Regions from separate parts of the Clostridium sp. CS1-1 genome, predicted to be linked through region 2. Evidence: riboswitches for the same ligand, from Rfam matches in the RefSeq annotation. Region 2 holds a riboswitch; the other holds the start of a gene.
What was found. A riboswitch is a leader RNA that binds a small molecule or an ion and turns the genes downstream of it on or off. The one in region 2 is predicted to bind ZMP and ZTP.
Positions count from the first base shown of each region.

Region 1 (6,781 bases), 300 kb from region 2:
AAAAGCCAATGCTTACAGATAAAGTTTTTGTTTGTCCTACAAAACACTTACCTTACATAGACTTTTCAAGAGAGGTCGGAATAGATGCTATTTCAGGATACTTAGCTCGGGTATCAGTTGTGGTATACATATCGTCCTCTTGCATCACAAATTATATCTCCTTAAATTTATTAATTAGCTTGTTCAATTATAAGGAATTAATGTTAATTGATTAAAAGAACGAATATGTGCTACAATTAATTTGAAATACTACAAGATATGTAAATTGTATGACTTTGTTAACTTATAAGAATAAATAAAAATGTACGAGAAGAATTATAGATACTTTGATTAGGGGGGAGTTTCATGGGTGGCGATATACAAAATAATAAGTTGTTATCATCTACCAGTTTGCCACGATGCGATGAGAATATAATCTCTTTAACCTTATTTGGTAGTTACAATACCAAGTTTTGGCATAAGGAAAGAAGTGATATTGATATATTAATACTAGTTAAGAATTCAAGTTTCGATTTGGAATTTAAATTAGAGGAATACTATTCCCCATTACTAAGAGATTATTTCCAATATGATAATATTCATTTTACTTTTATAGCTTTAAATGATTTTGATACAGTGTTTGCAGATATTTACATAGATTTTACAGATAAAATAATTTTTGATGTGAATTTACATTATGATTTTCTATTATATATTAGCAAATTTAACAGAATTAACGAAAATCTAATTAATCTAGTTAGAAAGGATTGGGAATCAAAGTGTGGTATATTATAGAGATAAAAAAGAGAGGATAAATGATAAATTTAATAGTGCATATGACTTTTTAATTAGGATTAGAAAGGCTGTGGAATTATATTGTGAATCACCAAATGATATAATAGCAAGAGGGATGACCGGATATTTTTCGGATTTTACAGAATATATCATAGATATTTGTGAAACTTACTTAGTGATTAATGATAGGTATAACCCAAGATTAAGTGGAGTGGACTTAGTTAAGTCAGCGGCAAGTTTTGGACTAATGGACGACTTTCTTCGTGATTTTATGATTAAATGTATTACTCTTAGAAATAGATTTACACATGATTATTATAAAAGAGATATTGCTGAAAAAGATATAATAAAGTTTTGTCATTCAGAAATAATATACTTAGATATATTCTTAGAAACATCTAATGATTTTATAAGACTAAATTATAAATTTAATGAATTTATAAAATAGAAATAAGTATGTTTTTAAGTTAAGTAAAAAGCGGATAGTCATCGGATAAAATTTGTGATAACATAATCTATACTAAAATTATGTTAAATCTAAAAAGCCAATGCTTAAAGAACTAAGCATTGGATTGATTTTTAATGTTTATATCCAAAATACCGGTACTCTGATTTTGATACCTATCTCTCGATAGGTGGGTGTCAGCATAGATGTTTCAATCGCCCATAATGCCGCAGGCGGACTCACAAACAGGTACATTTCTTCATCTAACTTATCGGACTCCCAAAGCATAAATGTAGGTTCAAAATAAGAGCTTAACGAGTATTTCAGAAACAGAGTTTATTAACTTTTGTACGTCATCCGCGAGGAGTTAATCATTTTAAACAAAACTTAGCTGGATGACTTATAATTTATGTACATCGTGCACCCACTGTTGACAATAACTCCACCCACGCTTCAGATCCAGTTAGCTCAAACCAGGTTTTTCCACGGCACTCAGAAGTTATCACTTACCGCTGCTTCCTTCCGGACCTGACGGATTTCATGAGCTTCTGCTGCATGGGACCCAATTCTCAATACCACTTTGATCAGGCAGACTAAGCAGTTAAAGCCTATAGTGGGAGTTCAATCCTGCTATAGCGGATTGCAGGTTACAGGGCACCGCTGGCTCCCCATCTAGCACGAATTTTATCTTTAAATAAGTTGTTTACTTGTTGTGAGATTATAATAACATAATTAATGTACCTATTCAAGGGGTATATTCATAGTAAATTTAGGTTATAAATCCTAAATAAGTCTCCAGCATTTCAAATATTGAATACAAATCTCATAAAACTAATAGAAAAATAGATGCCGAGCTTGCTCCTTGTTCATATATACTGAGTAGCAACTCTCAGAATGTCTCATATACTATTAATGGTGAGGTTTTAACCGTATCAATATAAAGGAGTATTATATGCTTAATAGACAATTTCCCTATTGTCCTTACTACATGAATCAGGCTACCTACCCATCCTTCGATGCAGAGTGGAGAAACATGGCACAAAGATTTGCAGCCATAAGTGGTACCGTTACAAGAATTGAAGATTTTTCTCCTAGTCCAAGTGATGTATCAGGAGGCTGCTATAAGTTAATGTCACTCGAAAGCAAAACCAGTGGACCAGTAAATTTTGTGATATCCCCGACAACTTACTTTGTAGATCATGAAGTAGTAGAGGTAGGAGATGTTGTAACTGGATTTTACGATGCAAACGCACCTGTACCTTTAATTTATCCTCCGCAATATCCTGCAATTGTTATGGCAAAAGACACAGGGTATGAAAATGTTACCGTAGACTATTTTGATAATCAACTTATAAGCAGCGATGGAAATCTAAAACTAAATATCGCCCCATCTACTGAGGTAATTCTGACAAACGATCAGCTTTTTAATAAATACCCTGGAAATAGAAATCTAATTGTTGTCTACGGAGCTACAACCATGAGTATACCTGCCCAAACTACTCCATATAAAATCATTGTTCTTTGCTAAAACAAGTTATTTACATTTACCAATTGACATAATTTACATTGTCGTTTAAAATATAAAATATAGTCAAAGAATTCACAATTAAATGCATGTTTAAAAAATAACTTTTATTTTTTAAACTGAAGAGTCACATAACTGGCGGAAGTGGAGTTTACCACAGGGAGTGTGATTGCAAAGTAAAAATGTCGACCGCCTGGGCAAAAGTCCAGGGGGTTTTATATTTTTTTGTAACTCCTGGACATCTTTAATTGAAGCAAGATCTTAATTCATATGGTGATTCTTTTGCCATATCTGGATTTTAGAGCTGCGAATGCATGGCTTACTTGGCGTAAGCCAGGTTAAAATAGAAATGAAAAAATAAAAGAAAAATAGAGATGGGGGTATTTTAAAAATGGTTTTTAAATCAGATATCGAAATAGCACAGGAGTGTAAACCACAAGATATTAGGGAAATTGCATCAAAAATAGGTGTTTCAGAGAACGACATAGAACTTTATGGAAAATATAAGGCCAAAGTAGATTACAACTTATTAAACAAAACGCCAGGAAAAAATGGAAAACTGATATTATGTACAGCAATCAATCCAACACCAGCAGGTGAAGGAAAAACTACTACATCAATAGGTGTAGCGGATGCTTTATCAAAAATAGGTAAAAATACAATAGTTGCATTAAGAGAACCGTCACTCGGACCAGTATTTGGTGTAAAAGGTGGAGCAGCAGGCGGCGGATATGCACAGGTTGTTCCAATGGAAGATATTAATCTACACTTTACTGGCGACTTCCATGCAATTGGAGCAGCTAACAATTTATTGGCAGCAATGATAGACAACCATATATATCACGGAAATACTTTAGACATTGACCCAAGAAGAATAGTTTGGAGAAGATGCGTTGACATGAACGACAGACAATTAAGATTTGTTGTTGATGGTATGGGCGGAAAAGTTAATGGAATGCCAAGGGAAGATGGCTTTGACATAACAGTTGCTTCAGAAATCATGGCTATATTCTGTTTAGCAAGCGATATCGATGACTTAAAAGAGAGATTAGCTAGAATAGTTGTAGGATATACAAGAAGTGGAGCTCCAGTAACAGCTGGACAAATAAACGCTCAAGGTGCTATGGCTGCATTACTTAAAGATGCATTAAAGCCAAATCTAGTTCAAACACTTGAAGGAACACCAGCATTTGTACATGGTGGACCATTTGCAAACATAGCTCATGGATGTAACTCAATAATGGCTACAAAAATGGCAACTCACTTTGCTGATTATGTAGTTACAGAAGCGGGATTCGGCGCTGACCTTGGTGCTGAAAAGTTCTTAGATATAAAATGTAGAATGGCTGGATTAAAACCAGATGCAGTAGTTATAGTTGCTACAGTTAGAGCATTAAAATATAACGGTGGAGTTCCAAAGGCTGAATTAAACAATGAGAACTTAGAAGCTCTTGAAAAAGGACTTCCAAACTTATTAAAACATGTTGAAAACATAACTAAGGTATTTGGCTTACCTGCAGTAGTAGCAATAAATGAATTCCCAACTGATAGTCAAGCAGAATTAGACTTAGTTGAAGCTAGATGTAAAGAGCTAGGTGTTAATGTTAAAGTTTCAAGAGTTTGGGCAAAAGGCGGAGAAGGCGGAGTTGAAGTAGCTAAGGAAGTAATAAGATTAATTGAAGCTGGAGAAAATAAATTCCAATTTGCTTATGACTCAGAACTACCAATAAGAGAGAAAATAAGAGCAATAGCTCAAAAGATATATGGTGCAGATGATGTTACATTTGCAGATCAAGCTAATAAAGAAATTGATGAACTAGAGAAAAATGGATTTGGAAAAACTCCAGTTTGTATGGCAAAAACTCAGTATTCTTTAACTGATGATCAAACTAAGCTTGGAAGACCAACAGGATTTAATATAACTGTAAGACAAGTAACAGTTTCAGCAGGAGCTGGTTTTGTTGTTGCAGTAACTGGAGCAATAATGAAGATGCCAGGACTTCCAAAAGTTCCAGCAGCTGAAAAAATTAATGTTGACAATAGTGGAGTAATAAGCGGATTATTCTAAAAATAATATAATAGATGTAGAAATATCTTAAGATAAAACTGGCTTAGTATTATAATATTAAGTCAGTTTTATTCCAATTTCTATGCAAGTGTCTTCAGTATATATACAAATTGAAGGCACTTTTATTATTTGTACAGTTAAATATTCAAAGTAAGAGATAAACAGAGTTCTTGGAATCAGATGGAGTTTTAACTCCACCTGATGCTTAGAAATCGTTATCCAGGGACGTAGCCGCTCGCAACGTACTCTTGTAGAAAAGCAGATATCCCAAATCTCCGATTTGGTGATAGTCGCTTTCACAGAGTGCGAGGGAGTATTAGAGCGGGTAGTCATCGGATAAAGGGCATTTGAGGCGTTTAGTAAGGAACTAGTGATACGATAACTAAAAGGTATTTAGGAATAATTATTATCGAAATATCCGATCTAAGTTTAGTTTCAGTTATGTTTATCCATAACTGTTTAAGATAAATGGAGGATTATGTACAAATATGTAGAATATTATGCAGTAAAGGAAATAAGTGAAATAAATATACTCTATACAGGAGACAAGTATGAAAAGGACAATAAGGGAAAAAACGAAAAAAAAGAAAAAAAGGATAAAAAGAATAAATAGGATAACAACCTTAATATTAATTACCGCGCTTATATTATTCAATCAATCAATTTGCGTAGATTTAGAAAAATCGGATAAGGTTGATAATGTAACTTCAAAAGCACTAGCAGAAAATGAAACTGTTAAATCTCAATTAAATAATATAAATTTAAGTAAAGATATCTATAGTGAGTATTACATAAATAAAGTAACAAGCTTTATGGCTTCAGATAGCGGCAAGGGAAAAATAGTGTTTTTAGGAGATAGTTTGACTGATATATGTGATTGGAGTGAATTATTCAATAGTAATGAAATAATAAATAGAGGAATTAGTCTTGATACTACAGATGGTGTTTTGAATAGACTAAGTGAAGTTACAAGGCTTAATCCAAAGAAGGTTTTTATTATGATAGGAATAAATGATATCGGAAAGGGAAGAAGTACAAGGAGTATAATATATAATTATAAAAAAATATTAGATTTTATAAAGGAGAATTCTGGATCAACTACAATATACGTTCAAAGTCTACTTCCCATAAATAAGGATATATTTAAAACTGCCACAAAGAATGAGGAGATAATAAATCTAAATAAGGAGCTAGCTAAACTTTGCGATAGCAGTGGAGTCAACTATGTAGATTTATATTCTCTATTTGCGGTAGAAAATAATAAACTTAATCCTGAATATACTATTGGTGGGCTGCATGTAAATGGTAAGGGGTATCTTGTATGGAAAAAGGCTATTGAGCTGTATTGTAACTAATATCTAAAGTTTATATCCAAAATATCGGTACTCTAATTTTGACACCTATCTCTCAATAGGTGGGTGTCAGCATAGATGTTTCAATCGCCCATAATGCCGCAGGCGGACTCACAAACGGGTACATTTCTTCATCTAACTTATCGGACTCCCAAAGCATAAATGTAGGTTCAAAATAAGAGCTTAACGAGTATTCCAGAAAATATAATTTATGTACATCGTGCACCCACCGTCGACAGTAATCTACTAACGCTTCAGACCCAGTTAGCTCAAATCAGGTTTTTCCACGGCACTCAGAAGTTATCACTTACCGCTGCTTCCTTCCGGACCTGACGGATTTCATGAGTTTCTGCTGCATGGGACCCAATTCTCAGTACCACTTTGATCAGGCAGACTCAGCAAATTAAAGCCTAAGTGGGAGTTCAATCCTGCTGTAGCGGGTTGCAGGTTACAGGGCACCGCTGGCTCCCCATCTAGCACGAATTCTATTTTTAAATAAGTTGTTTGCTCGTTGTGAGATTATAATAACATGATTAATGTCCTTATTCAAGGAATATATGATGGTAAGTTTGGGTTGAAATTCTAATTAATAAAAGATATTTATATTGAAGTTCAGA
Region 1 covers NZ_CM148680.1:2,471,699-2,478,479, reverse strand. The annotation lists gene AC0N0V_RS11645 (nucleotidyltransferase domain-containing protein) at 346-774, shown strand; gene AC0N0V_RS11640 (hypothetical protein) at 761-1,222, shown strand; RNA gene ssrS (6S RNA) at 1,360-1,552, opposite strand; RNA gene ffs (signal recognition particle sRNA large type) at 1,636-1,900, opposite strand; gene AC0N0V_RS11625 (hypothetical protein) at 2,172-2,747, shown strand; ZMP/ZTP riboswitch at 2,866-2,950, shown strand; gene AC0N0V_RS11620 (formate--tetrahydrofolate ligase) at 3,136-4,812, shown strand; gene AC0N0V_RS11615 (hypothetical protein) at 5,291-5,425, shown strand; gene AC0N0V_RS11610 (GDSL-type esterase/lipase family protein) at 5,364-6,167, shown strand; RNA gene ssrS (6S RNA) at 6,177-6,369, opposite strand; RNA gene ffs (signal recognition particle sRNA large type) at 6,383-6,646, opposite strand.
Region 1: another riboswitch for ZMP and ZTP. It lies ahead of AC0N0V_RS11620 (formate--tetrahydrofolate ligase); the one in region 2 lies ahead of pflB (formate C-acetyltransferase).

Region 2 (6,781 bases):
GTAAATAAAATAGGTGTAAAGCTATAGTTTGAAGAGGAAGAGGCATAATATACAGTAACGACAACATTAATTTTGAACATTCGGCTTTTTAAAATTAATGCTTAGTCCAGTCCAGTAAGGAGTGAATGTAATGCTACATATCTTTTTTAAAGGAATCATTATTGGATTAATAACGGGCATGCCATTGGGCCCGATTGGTGCTTTATGTTTGAACATCACAATTACAAATGGAGCCCTATTTGGATTTATGTCAGGATTAGGCTCCTGTACAGCAGATTCTATCTATGCAGGGATTGCTGCCTTCGGGTTAACCTTTATTACCAGTTTTCTTGCTAGATATCAGCATTACCTTCGCTTGTTTGGCGGTATAATATTATTAGGATTTGGTATTCATATTATTTTATCTAAAAAAGAAAATAATATGGAGACTTCCAGTGGGAAAAATCTTATTAAATCTTTTCTAACCACATTTATAATTGCATTAGCAAATCCAGCAACGATATTTTCATTTCTTTTTGTGTTTGCTAGCTATGGTTCTAAAAATATTGGTCATGGATTAGTTGCAAGAACCGTTTTGATAATCGGTGTATTTTGTGGGAGTTTATCTTGGTGGATTGTACTTGTTTTATGTGCAAAGAGATTTAATAATTATTTAAATCCTAAAAAGGTTTCTGGTATAAATAAAGTTATGGGTTCTATAATAGTTTTCTCAGGTATAGTTTTTATAATAAGTATAGGTAACTATAAAAAATACATTAGACCTTCTTATTTACATTCAAAGCTTTTTGAAATAATACTTCACTTTAAGCCTCATAATTTACATAAATTTTAAAGGAAATTTAATAATAGGGTTTGAAGTAAGAAAGAAAAGGCAGGAATGTCAAATGACATTCCTCTTAACTTTTATTAAAGAGTATTGGCTGATATTGCTTAAAGGAGATATTGATAAAATAATCTTTTATGACTATAATAAATCATACAAGTTTAAGAAAATACTCATTATTTATAGAGACAAAACAATTATATTGAGAAAGAAATTGATAAGTTATAACAAAAAGAAAAAATAATAGAAGGTGAAAAAGGATGAATTGGCTAAGAGAATTTATGCTTGGGAGATATGGCACAGACCAGTTGTCTTTGGCGTTACTAATAGCTTATGTTGTAATATCTTTGTTAGCTTCAATCACAGGGGCTTGGGGACTACGCATTATCGCTTATATTGTAATTGGATTAGGTTTATTTCGAGTATTATCTCGCAATATTACAAAGCGACAGAAAGAAAATATGATATTTTTAAAATGGTGGATGCCGATTATAAGTAAATTAAGGCAAGAGGTTAATCAAGTAAAGTCTATAAAAACGCATCGTTTTTACAGGTGTCCAAACTGTAAATTAAAACTTCGTGTGCCAAGAGGAAAGGGGAGGATTAGGATTACTTGCCCGAGGTGCAAAGAAGAATTTGTCAAGAAAAGCTAGACAAAAAACAGAGTATATTGTAAAGGTGAGGTTAAAAATGAAAAAAGTCTTTGTATTAATTAGTGTAATTTTACCACTTGTTTTAATTTCTGCTTGTGCAAGCTCAAATAAAAATAATAATACAAGTAGTGGAAGCAATAGCAATAATATTGATAGCGAAAGTAAGACGCCTACATCTCAAGTATTAAAAGTTAAGGATTATTTTCCGATTAAGGATAATGCAAGATATACTTATGAGGGCAAGGGAAACGAATATGCGTCATATAATGTGTATGTAGACTATACATCAGAAAATAAAGTCCAACAAAGAGTGGACAACGGCGGTACAGTACTAGCTAAGGTTATTGAATTGAAGGATGGTAAAGCAACAAGATTGTTATCAAGGGAGGAAGCATATTATAGAGAAAACCTTTTAGGGGTAAAGGGAGATGAAGAAGAAATTCTTTTAATGGAACCACTAGTAAAAGGTACAACTTGGACTCTTAATGATTCAAGAGTAAGAACAATAACTGCTACTTCAGTTGATATAGCAACTCCAACAGGGAGCTATAAAGCTATCGAAGTCGAAACTAAAGGTCCGAAAGATAAAACAATTGATTACTATGCAAGAAATGTTGGTTTAGTAAAATCAGTATTTATCTCTGGAAAATTTGAAGTAACGTCTTCGCTAAGTAAGATTGAGGAAAATGCTTCACTAGTACAAAGAATCAGTTTTTTCTATCCTAATATTAATAATGGTAAAACTTATTATAAAAATAAAGATATAAGTTTTAAAACTAATGATATAACAAAACAAGTTTTAGAGGCATCCTACAAAGATTTAGTAAATAATAATTTAGGAAAAGTATTTTCTAAAAATACAAAAATTAACAGCTTATATTTAAATAAAGATAACACGGTTTATATAGATTTAAATAGTTCATTTTTAAATGATATGAATAGTGGATCTGGATATGAACAAATGATTCTTAAAAGTATTGCAAATACTTTTGGTAAATACTATAATTCACAAAAGGTCATTTTGACAGTAGATAATAAGCCTTATCAATCTGGTCATATAATCATGAAAAAAGGTGAATCTATTAAAGTAAAGTATGAGGATGCAATTGAGATTAAATAGATTAAACTTAAAATTTAATAAAAATAATTATCCCTCTGAAACTCTCATGGGGGTTTTCATGTTCAAATATTTCTAAGAGATGGAGACAAAGTTATATTTGAAGGATAGTCTAAGAATTTGATTAATTAAAAATCTTCTATTGCAGGAAGATTATAAATTCGTATAATAAATAGCGTACCTTACATTAATGGTTTACTATAAAGGTCATTAAGATATCAATTGACATTTTTTGAATTATTGTATAATATTAAAATGTATTCTTTATTAATTAGACTAAATGGTCACATAACTGGCGGAAGTGGAGTATACCACAGGGAGTGTGACTTATATAAAATGCCGACCGCCTGGGCAAATGTCCAGGCGGTATTGTATTTTTTGTACCTCCTGGATAACAGGTTCTAAGAATCAGATAGGGTTAAAACTCTATTTTATGACAAGAACTAAGTTTACTAAATCTTAAGGAGGCATTTTTTATGAAAAAACAATGGCAAGGATTTCAAACAGGAAAGTGGACAGAAACAATTGATGTAAGAGACTTTATTCAGAAGAACTACATAATATATGAAGGAGATAAAAGTTTTTTAGCAGCTTCTACAGAAAAAACTAAGAAGATATGGGACAAAGCAGAAGCTCTTATAATAGAAGAAATTAAAAAAGGAATAATTGATGTTGAAACTAACAAATTTTCTGGGATAAACAATTTTGGACCAGGATATTTAGATAGCGAAAATGAAGTTATTGTTGGTTTCCAAACAGACGCCCCATTAAAAAGAATAATGAATCCATATGGTGGAATGAGAATGGTAGAGCAATCTCTTGAAGCTTATGGATATGAAATGAATGAAGATATAAACAAGAACTTTAAGATATATAGAAAAACTCACAACGAGGGAGTTTTCGATGCCTACACAGAAGAAACAAGAAAAGCAAGAACAGTAGGATTACTTACAGGACTTCCTGATGCTTATGGAAGAGGAAGAATAATAGGTGACTACAGAAGGATAGCTCTTTATGGAATGGACTTTTTAATTGCCCAAAAGAAAAAAGACTTAAAAGAACTAAAAGGATCTTCAGAGGAGACTATAAGACTTAGAGAAGAAGTGAGCATGCAAATCTGCGCCATGGGAGAATTAAAACAAATGGCTGCTTCCTATGGCATTGATATATCACAACCAGCAGAAAATGCCAAAGAAGCGGTACAATTCCTATACTTTGGATATTTAGCAGCAGTTAAAGAAAATAACGGAGCTGCAATGTCGCTTGGAAGAAATACTACTTTCTTAGATATATTTATAGAAAGGGACTTACAAAGTGGACTTGTAAAAGAAGGGCAGGCTCAGGAAATAATCGACCAATTTGTTATAAAGTTAAGAATGGTAAGACACTTAAGAACTCCTGAATATAATGACTTATTTGCAGGGGATCCAAACTGGATAACAGAATCAATTGGAGGAGTAGGGGTAAACGGAAAACCGCTTGTTACTAAAACAGCTTTCAGATTCCTACACACATTAAGTAACTTAACACCAGCTCCAGAACCAAACATGACAGTACTTTGGTCAGAAAAATTACCTGAGAACTTTAAAAAATACTGTGCTGAAATGTCTATAAAGACAGATGCTATACAGTATGAAAATGATGATATAATGAGACCAATATACGGGGATGACTATGCTATAGCTTGCTGTGTATCTGCTATGGAAGTTGGTAAGAGAATGCAGTTCTTCGGAGCAAGAGCAAATATTGCTAAGTCGTTACTTTACGCTATAAATGGCGGAATTGACGAAAAGAAGAAGGCTAAAGATGGAAGTTTAATTGAGGTTGTACCTGGAATAGAGAGAATCACTGACGAAGTTTTAGATTTTGATAAGGTAAGGAAAAACTACAATAAGGTTATGGAGTATGTGGCAGAGTTATATGTTGATACAATGAATACAATTCACTACATGCATGACAAATATGCTTATGAAGCAGGACAAATGGCTCTTCACGATACAAGCATTAAAAGATTTATGGCTTTTGGTATAGCAGGATTATCAGTTGCTGCAGACTCACTAAGCGCTATAAAATTTGCTAAGGTTACACCTATAAGAAATGAACAGGGAATAGCTGTTGATTTTAAAATAGAAGGAGAATTCCCTAAGTTTGGTAATGACGATGATAGAGTTGACGATATAGCTGTAGAAATAACAAAGAAATTCTCAACTGAGCTTAAAAAGCACAAAACTTATAGAGATGCAGAACATTCACTTTCAGTTCTTACTATAACATCTAACGTAGTATATGGTAAGAAAACAGGTTCAACTCCAGATGGAAGAAAAGCAGGAGAAGCTTTTGCGCCAGGAGCAAACCCAATGCATGGAAGAGATGAAAATGGAGCACTTGCATCATTAAACTCAGTAGCTAAAATACCATACAGAGAATATTGTCAAGATGGAGTTTCTAACACATTCTCTATAATACCAGATGCCCTTGGAAAAGATGAAGAAAGCAGAGTAAATAATCTTGTAAATATGATGGATGGATATTTTGGACAAGCAGCTTTCCACCTAAATGTAAATGTACTTAGAAGAGAAACATTAGAAGATGCTATGGAGCATCCAGAGAAATATCCAACTTTAACAATAAGAGTTTCTGGATACGCTGTTCACTTCAACAGATTAACTAAGGAACAACAAAGAGAAGTTATAAATAGAACATTCCATGGAGCAATGTAAGTAATAACAATAAAGTTAAATAAGGTTCAATAGTAATCTTAATTAGCTAGCTTGAAAGACATGTTATAATTATCAATGGGTAACTTAGTATTGTAAGATTATGCGTCAAATAAAAATTATAGGTATAATCATATTTTAGAAGGATTAATGTGGATATAATAATGGCAATAGGGGAACGGAAAAGTATAAGGAAGTTTTAAAATAAAATGGTACTTGAAGAAACTACGGATTGAATATATTATAATATTTAGATTCAGTGTATATGTATAATATGCAGAGTTTTTATTCAAAGTCACAATTGAAAAATGAATAGTTTGCTATAGCACTATACTATACAAATCTGAATTTTACGTTGTGTTTCAAAAAAAGAAGAATATTATTAATAATGTCAAAAAGATAAAGGTGGTTATACATGGAAAGAGAGATTAAAAGTTTTCAAATTGAGGATCTTTTAGGTTTTGTTATAAATCGTGCATCTCTTGTTTTGAGAAAAAAGTTAGCGTATCTTTTTAAAAAGGAAGGTTATGACATAACACCTGAAGAATTTGCAATATTGAACCGATTGTGGGAAGAAGATGGCCTTTTCCAATCGGTCATTAATGACAAAACATTAAAGGACAAAACTACAGTTACCCGTTTATTGGAAAGGCTTATAAAGAAAGATTTGATTGAAAAGAGAACCGATGAGGTAGATCGTAGAAATTACAGGGTTTTTCTTACAGAGAAAGGAATGGAGCTAAAGTATAAAATAATTCCTACCGTATTAAAGCTTATGGATATATCTGCACAGAACATTGATGCTGAAGATTTAGAAATAACTATCAAGACATTAAAAGAAATATTTAAAAATTTAAATACGGAAGATGATTAGTAATTTAGAGAAACAATAATTTTATAATTCAAGAGTACTATAATTATAGGTATTACTTAAAATTGAAACTATACTATAAAGATTCGACTATTTGGAAAAATAATCGAATCTTTAATTTATTATTAAGACTATTTTTAGTGGTAGTTTATAAAGGATACTTCCGTTATAGGTTTATATGCGAATAATGTTGCACAAAAAAAGGTTGCTAATAGCAACTAATTAATATATAATTAAATAAATACTAGCTCAATAAATAAATGTGATTAGGCTGGTATACAAAATAATTTTTAATTTTTAAAACAAACGAGAGAGGGGTTAATATTATGGATTCAAAATTAATGGTAGATTCAAAAATTATTGAGGCTTTTCACCTTATGTGGAGTAAGTTCCCTGAACCAGCTATGCTAATTCATAAGACAAGAGAGATATTAGCAGTGAATGAAGCTTGCAAAAATGCAGAAGAGATTAAGGGGATAATTACTGAAGAACTAGTTGGAAAAAAGTGCGTGTCAATGATGTCACCTGAGATTCATAGAGGTTGTTTAGCAAATAAGGCTTTACAGACCCAACAAGCTATGAGTATGAAGAAAGAGTTTG
Region 2 covers NZ_CM148680.1:2,766,768-2,773,548, reverse strand. The annotation lists gene AC0N0V_RS13080 (LysE family translocator) at 131-832, shown strand; gene AC0N0V_RS13075 (hypothetical protein) at 1,084-1,476, shown strand; gene AC0N0V_RS13070 (GerMN domain-containing protein) at 1,514-2,596, shown strand; ZMP/ZTP riboswitch at 2,872-2,953, shown strand; gene pflB (formate C-acetyltransferase) at 3,070-5,313, shown strand; gene AC0N0V_RS13060 (MarR family winged helix-turn-helix transcriptional regulator) at 5,726-6,184, shown strand; gene AC0N0V_RS13055 (hypothetical protein) at 6,508-6,781, shown strand, end outside.